DNA from 3 places in the Amycolatopsis sp. NPDC051903 genome. Region 1 is predicted to be linked to each of the others. Evidence: riboswitches for the same ligand, from Rfam matches in the RefSeq annotation. Region 1 holds a riboswitch; each other region holds the start of a gene.
What was found. A riboswitch is a leader RNA that binds a small molecule or an ion and turns the genes downstream of it on or off. The one in region 1 is predicted to bind cobalamin.

Region 1 (4,970 bases):
CTGGATGAACCCTTTCGGGGGTTGAAGGAAACCGCGCGAGGCGAGGCACGAGGACCGCGCCGAAGAGCCACGGGCAACTCACGCACGACGCGGGGAACCCCACGCACGCCTCGGCACGCAGAACCCCCACGCGACGAGGCACGTGAGAACCGAGCGCGAAACGAAAACCCGGCACACGACGAGGCACGTGAGAACCGAGCGCGAAACGAAAACCCGGCACACGACGAGGCACGTGAGAACCGAGCGCGAAACGAAAACCCGGGCAGCGCACAGCGCGAGACCCGCACCCAACTCGGCGCGAGAAGAGAGACTCGCGTCAGGCCGGGCGGCCGTCGCGAGCAGCGGCGGCGAACATAGGCGTTTCCTTCATCCGGGGGATCGGCACGATCCGCTCAGCAACTTCAGTCTCCCGGCACCCGCAACCGAATTCTTCAACGCCGCTCCGGATGCCCCACCCCCGCGTACCTCGTGTCCCACACCGACCGGGGGACGCGCAGGCGCACGGGGGCGTCACAGACCGTCCGCCGGACCTGGCGGGGGATCGAGACGACGGGCGCGACGTCGAACACCCGCCACCCGCGGCGGGTCAGTGCGGCGCCCAAGGTCGCGCCGATGGTGTTCAGCAGCACGTCGTCCGTGGAGGTCACGCGCCCGGTGTGGATGAGGAACTGCGTGGCCTCCACCAGCACGGACGCGGCGAACGCGGTCAGCGCGATCCGGGTCAGCGAACGCATGCGGCGCAGGCGCAAGGGGACGAGGCCGCCCAGTGGTGACAGCAGCAGCACGTTGCCGATCACCTGCCACAGCGAGCCGTCGTCGGAGAAGGCGGCGGAGAGGTCGGCGCCGGGGACCAGGTCGAGGGTGCTGACGGGCGCTGAGCCGACCGGCATGGTCACCAGGCACAGCACCAGAACGCCCACGGTGACCGCCGAAACGTCGACGGCGGCGGTCGCCGACGCGTGGCCGAGGCTCACGTCGCCGCTTCTTCGGCGCCTGCGCACCGTGAGCAGCGGCCAGCAGAGCAGCGCGTAGGGCAGCGCGATGGCCGTGACCGGGATGATCCCCCAGAAAGCGCGCAGCAGGGCTCCCATGCGCTTCCCTTCTCGAACCCCTCTGAACTGCTTCTTCCCACCCTTCCAAGATCACCTTCGCATTGGGAGATCAACTCGGCACGCCCAGCGGGGCGCACTATTCGGTGATCTTTCCGCTGGCGCGAAACGGCTTCCCGTGGTTCGGTCGAGGCGCGGACCGTCCATAGTGGATGCTGTGGACAACTCTGTGGAAGAAGCCGGAAGGCGGGGCGAAAAGCCTCCGTCCACAAGGGAAAACAGGGGCTCGGCCCCTGTGTATTACCCGGCCAGTTCGCGGGCGCGTTCGATGAGCGCGGACAGGTGCACGCCGCGGTGGACGTCGCACGGGTGCGTGGTCGTGCCGCTCGCGACCATCGCAGCGAAGTCGTCCAGCAGGGCGGTGTAGGACTCGCCGGCCGTGCCCGGCTTGCGACCGAGCGTGCGGTACCCGTGGTCCCCGTAAACGGCGATTTCGGCCACGGTCGGCTGAACCGGCAGGCGCAACGACAGCGTCGCGGTGCTCGTGGCGCCGCCCTCGTGCGCGAACATCAGCTGCCACAGGTCGTCGGGCCCGCGGTGGGCCGCGAGCACGTCCGTGATCCGCCCGAGGGCGGCGTCGAGCAGGTCGAACGCGTGCGGGCCGACGTCGGCGAGCGCGCCGCCCGCCGGGTCGAGCCGCCAGGCCGAAGCCGCGTACTGGCCGCCGAGCAGGGCGCCCGACAGCCACCGCGCGCCGCCGCCGCGCCAGCCGCCCGATCGGGCGAGGCCGTCGAGCCAGTCGCGCGTCTGCTGGGAGAACCGCAGGGTCAGCATCACCAGCGACGCGACTCCGGCCTGCGAAACCGCGTCGGCGAGCCGCCGCGCGCTCGCCAGGTCGGGTGCGATCGGCTTCTCCAGGATCAGGTGCTTGCCGGCCGCGGCCGCGCGCGCCGCGATCTCGGCCTGCACGGCGGGCGGGACGGCGAACGCGAGCGCGTCGACCTGGGCGAACAGTTCGTCGAGGTCGTCGGTCCCCACCGCGCCGTGGGCTTCGGCGAGCGCGCGGGCGTTCTCGGCCCGGCGGCCCCAGACGGCGGAGAGCTGCGTGCCCGGGTGGTCGGCCAGCCCCGGTGCGTGCACCGTGGTCGCCCACGGCCCGGTTCCGACGAGGCCGACGCGCAGCTGTCCCAGGTCCACACCCGGAAGTGTAGGTGTGGGCGGCACCGCTTCCGGCGGGTACCTCCGGTGGGTTAACGTCGGACAGCTGAACACCACGAACGGGGGAAGCCGGTGGGAATCCGGCGCTGACCCGCAACCGTGATCGGCCCGCGCGGCCGTGAGCCGGATCGCCCGTGCGTGGTCCGATTCGATGCGAGGACTCATCAACGATGCGGTTGTTCCCCGTGCGGCTGTTCGCCGCCTGTGCCCTGCTGCTCGGTGCCGGTCTGTCCGGTGCCGCGCCCGCCTCCGCGACCGTGCCCGGCAAGGGCACCGCGGGCTACTGTCCCGACGCCACCGGCGTCACCGTGGTCGTCGACTTCCAGGACCTGGGCGGCGACACCCTCATCCGCTGCGCCCCCGGCCCGCAGGAGAACGGCGTGACGGCCCTGCAGAACGCCGGCCTCGACCTCGCCGGCGTCGGCAAGTACGGGCTTGCGCTGATCTGCAAGATCGAAGGCAAACCGGCCGACCAGTCGTGCTCGGCGATGCCGCCGGAGAGCGCGTCGTGGAGCTTCTGGACGGCGGCGAACGGCGGGAAGTGGGCCTCGAGCCAGGTCGGGGTGCAGAGCTGGCAGCCGCCGGCCGGCAGCTTCGAGGGCTGGTCGTTCGCGCACGACAAGTCCTTCCAGGACTACCCGCCGCCGCGCGTCGCGCCCGTCCGCAAGGCCAACGCGCCCGCGCCGGCACCGACGGCAGCGAGCAGCAGCAACGGCTTCCCGACCGGGCTCGTGGTCGGGCTCGTCGTGGTCGTGGTGCTCGTCGGCGCGGGCCTGGTCGCCGCGGTGCGGCGCCGGCGTGCTTGAGCCGCGGGCGCTGCATCCGGGCGCGTGGTGGGTGTGGGCGCTCGGGCTCGCCGTCGCCGCGAGCCGCACCACCAACCCGCTGCTGCTCGCGCTCGTGCTCGCCGTGGCGGGGTTCGTGGTCGTCAGCCGCCGCGGCGACGCGCCGTGGGCGCTGGCTTTCCGCGTGTACGCGTGGGTGGCGGGCGTGATCGTGCTGTCGCGCGTGCTGTTCCGGATCCTGATCGGCGGCGAGGACGGCGGGCACGTGCTGTTCACGCTCCCGGCCATCCCGTTGCCGGCGGCCGCCGCCGGGATCGAGCTGCTCGGCCCGACCTCGGCCGAAGAGCTCCTCGGCGGGTTCTACGACGGCCTGCGGCTCGCGACGATCGTGCTCTGCGTCGGCGCCGCGAACGCGCTGGCCAACCCGAAACGCCTGCTGAAAGCCGTGCCGGGCGCGCTGGCCGAGGTGAGCACGGCCGTCACCGTCGCGCTGTCGGTGGCGCCGCAGCTGGTCGAGAGCGTGCAGCGGGTGCGGCGGGCGCGCCGGCTGCGGGCGGCCCGCGGGCGCGGGCTGCGGTTCCTGCGGGGGATCTTCGTGCCGGTGCTGGCGGACGCGATGGACCGCTCGCTCCAGTTGGCGGCGGCCATGGATTCGCGGGGGTACGGCCGGCGCGGGCACCTCGAGCGGCGCGTGCGGGTGGTGATCGCGGTGTGCGTGCCGGCCGGGTTCGCCGGGGTCGCCGTGGGGATCTACGGCGTGCTCGACGGGTCGGCGGGCTGGTTGGGCGTGCCGATGCTCGTGGCCGGGCTGGTCGTGGCGGGCGCCGGGTTCGTGCTGGGCGGGCGGCGGATCCGGCGCACGACGTACCGGCCCGACCCGTGGCGGCTGCCGGAAACGCTGGTGGCGCTGTGTGGCGTGCTCGCCTGCGCTCTGGTGCTGGTGGCTTCACCGGCGTCGCTGGAGACGCCCGTGAGCCCGCCGAGCTGGCCGACGTTGCCGGTGTTGCCGGCCGTGGCCGTGCTGATCGCGGTGCTGCCGGCGTGGCTCGCGCCGCGCCCGGCGCCGCTCGTGGAGGTGGCGAAGTGATCGAGTTTTCGCAGGTCAGCGTGACGTACGACGGGGCTTCACAGGCCGTGCTGCGCGACGTGAACCTCGTGGTGGAGGAGGGTGAGCTGTGCCTCGTCGCCGGGCGCACCGGCGTCGGCAAGTCGACCTTCCTCGGCACGATCAACGGCCTCGTCCCCCACTTCACCGGCGGGCGGCTGGCCGGGCGCGTGCTCGTCGACGGCTTCGACACGGCGACGCACCCGCCGCGCGAGCTGGCGTCCGTGGTGGGCGTCGTCGGGCAGGACCCGCTCGCGGGGTTCGTGACCGACACCGTCGAGGAAGAACTCGCGTACGCCATGGAGCAGCTGGCCGTGGCCCCGGACGTGATGCGCAAGCGCGTCGAGGAGACGCTCGACCTGCTGGGCATCGCGGACCTGCGCGACCGTCCACTTCGGACGCTGTCGGGCGGGCAGCAGCAGCGCGTGGCGATCGGGTCGGTGCTCACGGCGCACCCGCGCGTGCTCGTGCTGGACGAGCCGACGTCGGCGCTCGACCCGACGGCCGCCGAGGAGGTGCTGGCCGCGATCACGCGCCTGGTGCACGACCTCGGGACGACCGTGGTCGTCGCGGAGCACCGGATGGAGCGCGTCGCGCAGTACGCCGACCGGCTGCTGTACCTGCGGGGTGACGGTGCGGTCGTGTCCGGTCCGCCGGCGGAGGTGTTCGCGGAGGCCGACGTGGCGCCGCCGATCGTGGAGCTGGGGCGGCTGGCCGGGTGGTCGCCGTTGCCGCTGTCGGTGCGCGACGCACGGCGGAAAGCGGGGCCGTTGCGGGAGCGGCTGGCTTCGGCCGTGGTGGCCCGGCCGGCGG
Region 2 (4,970 bases), on a different contig from region 1:
CGGGTGCGCACGCTGCTGCTCGCCGCGTCGAGCGTGACCACCGAGGGCGTGTACTGCGGCAACCACTTCGACGCGGTGTCCAAGCGCGCCCTCGTCGACGTCGCCGACGAGGTGATCCTCCTGGCCGACTCCAGCAAGTTCGCGAGCTCCGCGATGGTGCGGGCGTGTTCGCTCGACGACGTCGACGTGCTCGTCACCGACGACGGGCTGTCCGACGAGCATCGGGCCGCGTTGGCCGCGCACCACGTCAAGGTCGTCACGGTCGCGGTCGACGAGGACCACGCCCTCGCCTGAGCCCGAAATGGTACTTTCCTAGCACCCTGATGTTAGTTTATTGACATCACCTCCCTCCGCCACTTATGTTCGCTGCACAGCACCAGCGCGAGCCCGACAGTGACGTCAAGGAGCGTGGTTCGTCGTGAGCGATCAGCCGGTGAAGCAGCTTTCCGAGATCCTTTCCGGGGCCCCGACGAACTGGGGCCGGTGGGGTGCGGACGACGAGATCGGGGCACTGAACCTGCTCGGCCCCGAACAGGTTCTCGCCGCCGCGGCCAGCCTGCGCCAAGGCCGGGTCTTCACCCTCCAGACCCGCATGGCCGACCCGGCGGGCGACCCGTTCGCACCGCACCGGCAGCGACCGGTGCGGGTCAACGTCCAGGACCAGGGCACGTGGCGCGGCGGGCTGGCGCCGGACATCCCCGGCGGCGGCCGGTTCGCCGACGACTACCTCACCACCACCCCTGGGCCGGCTACGACTTCGAGCGAGCGGAAGAAGGCTTGCGGCAAGCGAGCACCACGGCGGGCCGGCCCTGGCGCTACTCCAACCTCGGCTACCAGCTGCTCGGTCTCATCGTGCAGCGCGCGAGCGGGCTGGACTACCCGGCGCTGATCACCGAGCGGCTGCTCGGTCCGCTCGCCATGACCTGTTCCGGCGTCGGGCCGCGCGGAGCGGGCACACTGCTGCCGGGCCACGCCGGTGGGCACGAGGTTCCCCGGTGGGACCACCCGCTCGGCGCCGGTGGGGTCGAAGCGACGATCGGCGACCTGGCCCGCTTCGCCCGCGCGTGCCTGTTCCCGCCGCCCACGCCGCTGGGCACGGCGATCACGCTCGCGCAGCGACCGGTGCTGCGCGTCGAAGACGGTGCCGAGCAAGCACTCGCGTGGCTCGTGCGGCCGGGCGGCGTGCGTGAGCACAGCGGCGGAACCGGCGGGTTCAGCGCCTGCGTGACCGTTGATCACGAACGCGGGCGCGCCGTGGCGATGCTCGTCAGCACCCAGGGCAGCCCCGCGTTTTCCTCCCACCTCAAACGGGCCGCGCGACTGGTGCTGGCCGGCGAAGACCCGCGGCGGGCGAGCACACCGGCACCGTGGCCCGCCTGGCGCGACGACGCCCTCGGGATCGCCCGCGCGTTCGTGGCCGGGCACGTCGCGCGCGTGCACGCCCGGCTGGCCGCGAACGTCCGCGGCAAGATCACCGAAGACCGCCTGGCTCGGGCCTGGACGACCAGCATCCAGCCCGCGGGACCCGCGGGAGAGATCACGGTCCGCCACCACGAGATCGCCGCGTCCGGCGCCGTCGTCGCGGAGGTCGCGATCGCCTTCGCCGCCACCACCCGGCGACTGCGGATGGTCGTCCTGCCCTCCGGCGAACTCGGCGGAATGGCCCTCCTGCCGCACTCCGCTTGACCCGGTTTGCCCGTTCGGCAAACCAATTTGCCCTCCCGTCGGCCCGCGCGGCAAGTTGGTCCCACGGAGACCACCACAGCCGAAGGGGACGCCGATGACGGACCAGGACCAGGACCAGGACTGGGACGGGATGTACCGCAGCCGGGAGCAGGTGTTCAGCGGGGAGCCCAACGCGGTGCTCGTGGCGGAAGCCGCGGGGATGGCGCCGGGGCAGGCGCTCGACGTCGGGTGCGGGGAAGGGGCCGACGCGGTGTGGCTCGCGCGCCAGGGGTGGCACGTGACGGCCGTGGACGTGTCGGAGACCGCGCTGCGGCGTGGCGCCGAGAGCGGGCGCGACGTGGCCGAACGCGTCGCCTGGACGCGGGCCGACCTGAGCTGCACGGCGATGCCGGCGGGGGCGTTCGAACTGGTGTCCGTGCAGTACTTCCCGCTGCGCAAGCGCGACGACGGCGCGCTCGACCGGCTGGTCGCCACCGTGGCGCCCGGCGGGACCCTGCTGGTGACCGGGCACGATCCCGAGGACGAGGGGGTCGACTACAGCGACTACTACCGGCCCGGCGAAATCGTGCAGCGGCTGGCCGGGTGGACCGTCGAGGTGCACGAGGTGCGGGAACGGACCCGGCCGGGGCCCGAGGGGACCCACCACACGCGCGACGTGGTCCTCAAGGCGATTGCCCCGCGGCAGTCCACGGAGTGAGAATCGCGGCATGGGCCGCGAGCCGACGAGTCACGAGCGCAGGACCGGGCGTCCCTGGGACGCTTCGTACGAGGACGGGCCCGCGCCGTGGGACTTCGGCGGGCCGCAGCCGGCGTTCGTGCGGGCCGCGGACGACGGCGGGTTCACCGGCGAGGTCCTCGACGCGGGGTGCGGGTCGGGGGAGAACGCGCTGCTCGTCGCGGACCGGGGGCTGCACGTGCTGGGCGTCGACGTCGCCGAGACCGCGCTGAGCAGAGCCCGGGAAAAGGCGGCCGGTCAAGGCCTCGCGGCCGAGTTCGTGACGGCCGACGCGCTGCACCTCGAAGCCCTCGGCCGCCGCTTCGACACCGTGCTCGACTCCGGGCTGCTGCACACCTTCGACGCCGCCGAGCGGGCCCGCTACGTCGCCTCGCTCGCCGCTGCCACCAACCCCGGCGGCACGCTGTACGTCCTGTGCTTCAGCGACGCCGGACCGGACACCGGACCGCACCCCGTCACCGAGGCCGAACTGCGGGAAGTCTTCACGCCCGACACCGGCTGGCGCCTCGCGAGCCTCGAACGCGAGCGTGTGCACACCCGCTTCCACGAGCACGACGCCCCCGGCTGGTTCGCGACGGTCCAGCGGCTCTGAGTTGCTCCGTCGGGTGCTGATCTCGGCCGCTCAACCCGGCAAAGCGGCACGAAACACCCGCCCGGAGATTGACGCGCGGACAACTGGGGCCGTACCGTTCTGCCCGCGTGACGGCTACTCGGAAGCCGGTGTGAATCCGGCACGGTCGCGCCACTGTGAGCCCGAACGAGGGCGAGTCAGGTCGAGCAGCCGCCACGAGTCCACCCGCAAGGGACGCGTCATCCCCAAGGAGACAATCGATGGCCACCATCCCGGCCGACCGCTCGACCCCGGTCGTCCTGCCCGTTTCGAAGGCCGCCCTGTGGCTCGGCCTGAGCGTGGCGGCGGCGCTGCTGCTCTACTACTTCATCGGCATCGACCAGGGCGCGGTCTCGCTGTTCGGCAGCGACACCCACGTCCACGAGTTCGTGCACGACGCGCGGCACTTCCTCGGCTTCCCCTGCCACTGACGCGCACGGAAACGGACAACCGAACATGGAGAAGAAGCTCGTCCTGCGCGGCCTGCTCGCCGGCGCGCTGGGCGGCCTGCTGGCGTTCGTCTTCGCGCGCATCTTCGCGGAGCCGCAGATCCAGGCCGCCATCGACTACGAGTCCGGCCGCGACGCCGCGCAGGAAGCCCTCGACCACGGCGGCATGGCCGGCATGGCGCACGACGGGCCGGAGGTGTTCAGCCGCGCCGTGCAGGCCAACGTCGGCATCGGCGCGGGCATGATCCTCTTCGGTGTCGCGATGGGGCTGCTGTTCGCCGTGGTCTACACGGTGTGCCTGGGCCGCGTCGGCCAGGTGCGCGCCCGCGTGCTGGCCGTGCTCGTCGCCGGAGCGGGGTTCCTCGCCCTCTACCTCGTGCCGTTCCTGAAGTACCCGGCCAACCCGCCCGCCGTCGGCCACGCCGACACGATCGGCGCGCGCTCGGGGCTCTACCTCGGGATGGTCGCGGCGTCGATCGTCTTCCTCGTCGGCGCCGTGGTGCTGGGCCGCCGTCTCGCACCGAAACTCGGCACTTGGAACGCGACGCTGGTCGCGGGCGCCGCGTTCGTGGTCGTGTCGGCGGTCCTGATGGCGCTGCTGCCGTCGCTGGGGCAGCTTTCGGCCAACGTCGCCGAGTACGGCGCGCAGCCGACCGAGACGCCGCTGCCGCTGAAGAACGACGCGGGCGCCATCGTGTACCCGGGGTTCCCGGCCGACACGCTGTTCGCGTTCCGCCTCAACTCGGTGCTCGCGCAGCTGATCCTGTGGACCACGATCGCGCTCGTGTTCGGCCCGCTGGCCGAGCGCGTGCTCTCCGGCGGCCGCAAGGAGACGGCCACCGCCGCCGCGTGAACCCGTTCTTCACCTACGACACGCACGCCGCGGGCGCCGAGCCCGCGGCGTCGTGGCGTCCGCTGTCAGAGGTCCTCGACGACGGGTTCGTGCTGCGTGAGCGTGTGGCGCGGGTCCGGAGCGTCCTGGCCGCCGGCGGAGGGGACGTCGAGCTGCGCGTCGCGGCGTCCGTGGCGCACCTGGGCCTCGCGGCCCGCCTGCTCTCCCCGGCACTGGCCCTGGCGGCCGCCGGCAGGGGCGCCGACTACGCCGATGCCTGGTGGCAACCCGAGGTGGGCGGCGCGTTCCCGCTGTCGCTGCCGGTCCCGCGCAAGACCGGCGACGTGGTCGAGCACTTCGCAAGCCACGTCCTCGACGGCCCGCTCGCCCGCCTCGACCACGCCCTCGACGCCTTCTCCGTGTCCGGAACCATCCGCCGCGGCAACGTCGCCTCCGCGCTCAACGGCGCCGCCACGATGCTGCGCCAGGACCATCCGGAGTGGACGTCCGAAGTGGACACCATCGTCGAGCGGCTCTTCGCGGTGCCCGCCCTCGCCGGCACGTTCACCCGGGAGGGCGGGCGCTTCCGCCGCCGCAGCTGCTGCCTCATCTACCGCGCCGCGCCGGGGCACGACGGGCCGAAGTGCGGCGACTGCG
Region 3 (4,970 bases), on a different contig from region 1:
CGCAGCGCCGGAACGAAGAACGTGTCATCGGCGACGCTCGGGTTCGACGAGGCGGCGGTCCGCCAGGCGGAGATCGAGTTGACGATGTAGGACAGCTTGCCGGCGACGAGACCCTGGTTGTTGCTCGCCGCGTTCCAGGAGAAGATCTCGGGCGTCATGGCCTGCCCGTAGAGTTTCGTCATGTACTCGACGGCCGCGACCGTCTGCGGCGAGTTGAGCGTGACCCGCTCGTTCGCGTCCTGCTCGGACGCGCCGTAGGACCACATCAGCGCGCGCAGCACCATGTTGGAGTCGATTTCCTGGGACATGCCGAGGCCGAGCGGGATTCCCTTGCTGTTCTTGATCCGCGCCGCACCGGTGAGCAGCTCGTCCCACGTGGCGGGGCCGTTCGGCAGGCCGACCGGCTCCCACAGCGACCTGCGGTAGTTGCCCGGGTCGGGTACCCAGCCCGGCGAGTACGCGTAGAACTTGCCGGTCGCGGGGTTGAGGCTCGACTTCTCGCACAGCGGGAGCTGCTTCCCCCAGCGCCCGGTCGCTTCGCTGACCAGGTCGCGCTGGTCCAGCACACTCGGCTCGAACTGCGACAGCGTCGCGATGTACTGGATGAGGTCGTGGCCCTGTCCCGCCTGGATCTCGGCCGCGATCCGGGTGGGGATCTGCGCCTGGTCGATGTGGTCGACGGTCACCTTGACGCCGACCCGCGACCCCCAGTCCTGCGCGAACCGATCGAACCACACGTCGTGGTCTGGCACGAAATGGCTCCAGAGAAGGATTTTCAGCTCACCGGAGAGCTTTGTGGACGGTTCACTGAAGGTCTCCTGCGGAGCTTGGCCACGGGCGGTTCCCCCCGTGTCGTCCTCGGAGGCGCAGGCGCCCAGTGCCACCGAACCCAGTGTGATGGCGGCGGCGGCGCGCAACACGTCCCGCCGGCTGTGCTGTGAAGTGGGGAGGTCGCTCATCACCGACTCCTCCCTCTCGAAAAAGGAGGCAAATGACTTTAGTCGATACCGCACCGCGCGGCAGTGTGAACCGAACTCCGGTCAGATCGGCGAGAGCGGCCGCCGCCTCGACCCACCACGTTCGGGCCGGATCCCGGCACCGCCATCGATCGCTTTCAGGGGTTGAGCACCCGGTCCTGGTAGAAGCGGGTGATGTGGTCGGCCACGAGGTCGGCCGCGCGATCCCCGTCGCCGGCCTCGACGGCGCGCAGGATCGCCTCGTGCTCGGTCACGAGGCCGGCCGCGACGGCGCGCCAGTCGGGCAGCCGCGCGAAGGCCGCCGCCATCTCCGACTCGACGGCGCCGCGCAGCGCCTGCATCAGGTCGGTGGCCAGCGCGTTGCCAGAGATGCGGGCGATGCTCACGTGGAACTCGGTGTCCAGCGCGTTGAACTGCTGGTACTCCTGGTCCGCGGCGCGCATCCCGTCGACGAGCGCCGCCAGCCGGGCCACGTCCTCGGGGGTGCGGGTCGCCGCGGCGCCGCGGGCCGCGTTGCGTTCCAGCTGCACGCGCGTCTCGACGAGATCGGCCAGGCTGATGCGCGCGAGCGCGAGGTGCAGCCGCAGCAGGTTGGTCAGCGCCGGGGTCGAACGCGCCGTGACGACGGACCCGGCGTCGGCGCCCGAACCCGTGCGGGCCTCGATGATCCCCATCGCTTCGAGGGCGCGCAGGGCTTCGCGGACGCTGGTCCGGCTCACCCCGAGCGCGCTCACGAGCTCTCGCTCGCTGGGGAGCTTCTCCCCCGCGCGCAGGCTGCCGTCGAGGATCTTCTCCTCGATCTGCGCCAGCACCTGTTCGTGCATCCGCACGCGCCGGACCGGCTCCCAGGCCGCCTCGGACGTCATGACCGGTCCCTCGACATCCCCATGATGGTCACGCTCCTCCTCGGGTTCGTGCGACCCGCTCAAGGATGGACGCGGCGAGAGGGTCTGCCTGCGGACCCCGCCGGGCGGGGTCCGATCACAGTGGCGCGACCGGCCCGGATTCTCACCGGAGTTCCTCTTCACCGCGTAGTGCTCACTCAAGGTAATCGGAGCTCGCAGGTAGTGTCAATATGACCTCTTTGTTGGTATGACCACACTAGTCGGCACACGATCCGACGTACCCGAGCGACCGTTCCCGCTCCTCCGCGCGGAACGCGAAGGCGAGCAGGACCGCACTCGCCCGGTCGAGCACGGCCACGGCGTCGTCCGGCGCCTCCCGCGCGGCCCGGCGCAGCACCGCCCGCGCGAGTTTCAGCAGCCCGGCCGCGGCGCTGAGCCCGCCCAGCACGGCGAAGCCACGCGGGACCACGACCGCTCCGTGGTCCCGCGCCGCCCGCCACAGCCGCGGCAGCTCCGGCACCGGCACTCCCGCGGCGAGGGCGTCGGCGAGCTCGATCAGCTCGTACTGCACCTCCAGGAGCACGGCTTCGTCGCCGGAGGGCAGCGAGCACGTGGAGACGGCCGCGCCGATCGCGGCGTTGGCCTCCTCCACGGCTTCGCTCGCCACCCGGTTCACGGCACCATCCACGACAGCATCGGGGTGGACTGCAGGTAGACGAGGACGCACATCAGCGGCACGAACACCGCCGACGCCGCGAGCACCCGCCGGAACAGCAGGCCCTCCTTGCCGGCCAGCCCCACCGCACTGGCGCCGATCGCGAGGTTCTGCGGGCTGATCATCTTCCCGAGGACCCCGCCGCTGCTGTTCGCCGCCGCCATCAGCACCGGCTGCAGCTGCGCGCCGTGTGCGGCCGCGACCTGCAGGGCGCCGAAGAGCGAGTTCGACGACGTGTCCGATCCCGTCACCGCGGTACCGAACCAGCCCAGCAGCGGCGACAGCAGCGCGAACAGGCCGCCGGCACCGGCGAGGAACAGCCCGAGCGTGGCCGTCTGCCCGGACATGTTCATCACGTAGGCGAGCGCGAGGACGGCCATCACGGTGAGCCCGGCCGTGCGCAGCTGCACGATCGTCTGCCCGTAGGCGCGGACCGCGTCCCGCAGCGGCACCTTGAGCAGGAACGCCGAGACGATCCCGGCGATGAACAGGACCGTGCCGCTGTCTGCGAGCCAGTCGAACTTGTACGACACCAGGCTCAGCGGCTTGCCCGCCGACGTCACGACGTGCAGGCCGGGCCAGCTGAACGTCTTCGTCGTCGACGCGAGTGCCGCCGCCACCGCCGGGATCGCCGCGACGGAGAACAGCACGATGATCGTCGCGTACGGCGCGAACGAGCGGGCCTGGTCGGCCCGCGAGTCGACGACCGTTCGCTCCCGCACCGCCGTCGTCGCCGCGGTGGTCACGGCGCCGCCGCCGGAGACGGGCCCGGTCGGTACGGGCTCCGTACCGCGATCGCCGGGTGCGCGGTCGGGCGCGTCCGCCGGTTTCGGCTTCCAGAACCGCAGCAGCACGAGCACGGCCGCCGCGGACACGAGCGACGCCGCGATGTCCGTTAGCTGCACGGGCCCGAAGTTCGCCATCAGGTACTGCACGACGGCGAAGCTCACGCCGCACACGATCGCCGCGGGCCAGGCCTGGCGCAGCCCGCGCCGCCCGTCCAGCACGATCACGAGCACCAGCGGCACGATCAGCGCGAGGATCGGCACCTGCCGGCCGGTCATCGACGCCAGGTCGTCCAGCGGCAGCCCGGTCACCTTGGCGAGCGTGATCACCGGCAGCGCCACGGCGCCGTACGCGACGGGCGCGGTGTTGGCGATGAGCGCGACCGTCGCCGCCTTCAGCGGTTTCAGCCCGACCGCCACGAGCATCACCGAGCAGATCGCGACCGGCGCGCCGAACCCGGCGAGCGCCTCCAGCAGCGCGCCGAACGAGAACGCGATGATCACGCCCTGCACGCGCTGGTCGTCGCTGATCTTCGCGAAGGTCCGCCGCAGCACGTCGAAGTGCCCGGACACCTTCGTCATCTGGTAGATCCACAGGGAGTTGAGCACGATCCACAGCGCGGGGAACAGGCCGAACGCCGCGCCTTCGAGCGCGGAGTCGAACGCCGGTCCGGCCGGCATGCCGTACACCGCGATCGCGCCGATGATCGACAACGCGAGCGCGATGAGCGAGGCCAGCCACGCGCGGACGCGGAACACGCCCAGCAGCACGAACAGCACGATCAGGGGCAGGGCGGACACGAGGGCGGACCAACCGAGACTGCCGCCGAGTGGCGCGGGAACCTGCGTGTACACAGGTCACCTCCGGGATCTCTCGTCGTTGAGAGGAGGGGTGGGGACTCGAGGAATCGCAAAGGGCCTAGAACACCGGGGTTTCGGTGTAGGACCCGAAGACATCACGCAGCGCGCCCGTGATCTCTCCCATGGAAAGGTGCGCCTTGACGGCCTCGACCGTCGCCGGCATCAGGTTGGCCGACGGATCGGCCGCGACGGCGAGCAGCTGCTCCATCGCCGCCTTCGCCCGGTCGGGGTCCCGGTCGGCGCGCACCTGCTTGAGCCGTGCGAGCTGCCGGGCCTCGGATTCCGGGTCGAGCTTGTGCGTTTCGATCTTCTCGCCCTGGCCCTCGTCGACGTACTTGTTCACGCCGATCACGGGCCGGTCGCCGCTCGCCTTGCGGCGCGCGAACTCGTAGGCGGTGTCGGAGATCTCGCGCTGGAAGAACCCCTGCTCGATCGCCGCGACGACGCCGCCGAGCTCCTCGATCTTCGCGAAGTAGCCGTGGATCCCCGACTCGAGGCGGTCGGTGAGGTTCTCGACGTAGTACGAGCCGCCGAGCGGGTCGATCACGCTCGTCACGCCGGTTTCGTCGGCGATGATCTGCTGGGTGCGCAGCGCGACCTTCATCGCCTGTTCGCTCGGGATCGTGTACGCCTCGTCGAGCCCGTTGGTGTGCAAGGACTGCGCGCCGCCGAGCACGGCCGAGAGCGCCTGCAGCGCGGTGCGGATGATGTTGTTGAGCGGCTGCGGTTTCGTGAGCGTGGCCGCTGCCGTCTGCGCGTGGAACCGCAGCCGCATCGACTGCGGGTT

Region 2: it holds a riboswitch for cobalamin, as region 1 does, so the genes downstream of both, ACIA77_RS23125 (CbtB-domain containing protein) here and ACIA77_RS09235 (hypothetical protein) in region 1, are expected to answer to the same signal.
Region 3: it holds a riboswitch for cobalamin, as region 1 does, so the genes downstream of both, ACIA77_RS04490 (FadR/GntR family transcriptional regulator) here and ACIA77_RS09235 (hypothetical protein) in region 1, are expected to answer to the same signal.

The regions. Positions count from the first base shown of each region.
Region 1 is NZ_JBITBT010000003.1:351,208-356,177, reverse strand. It holds gene ACIA77_RS09245 (VanZ family protein) at 432-1,091, opposite strand; gene ACIA77_RS09240 (Gfo/Idh/MocA family protein) at 1,350-2,246, opposite strand; cobalamin riboswitch at 2,286-2,422, shown strand; gene ACIA77_RS09235 (hypothetical protein) at 2,438-3,073, shown strand; gene ACIA77_RS09230 (CbiQ family ECF transporter T component) at 3,066-4,139, shown strand; gene ACIA77_RS09225 (ABC transporter ATP-binding protein) at 4,136-4,970, shown strand, end outside.
Region 2 is NZ_JBITBT010000010.1:179,773-184,742, reverse strand. It holds gene ACIA77_RS23150 (DeoR/GlpR family DNA-binding transcription regulator) at 1-294, shown strand, start outside; gene ACIA77_RS23145 (hypothetical protein) at 419-889, shown strand; gene ACIA77_RS23140 (serine hydrolase domain-containing protein) at 778-1,686, shown strand; gene ACIA77_RS23135 (class I SAM-dependent methyltransferase) at 1,781-2,383, shown strand; gene ACIA77_RS23130 (class I SAM-dependent methyltransferase) at 2,394-3,014, shown strand; cobalamin riboswitch at 3,087-3,220, shown strand; gene ACIA77_RS23125 (CbtB-domain containing protein) at 3,254-3,463, shown strand; gene ACIA77_RS23120 (CbtA family protein) at 3,489-4,334, shown strand; gene ACIA77_RS23115 ((2Fe-2S)-binding protein) at 4,331-4,970, shown strand, end outside.
Region 3 is NZ_JBITBT010000002.1:42,931-47,900, reverse strand. It holds gene ACIA77_RS04495 (ABC transporter substrate-binding protein) at 1-752, opposite strand, end outside; gene ACIA77_RS04490 (FadR/GntR family transcriptional regulator) at 1,115-1,843, opposite strand; cobalamin riboswitch at 1,903-2,054, opposite strand; gene ACIA77_RS04485 (hypothetical protein) at 2,079-2,498, opposite strand; gene ACIA77_RS04480 (L-lactate permease) at 2,495-4,177, opposite strand; gene ACIA77_RS04475 (methylmalonyl-CoA mutase family protein) at 4,242-4,970, opposite strand, start outside.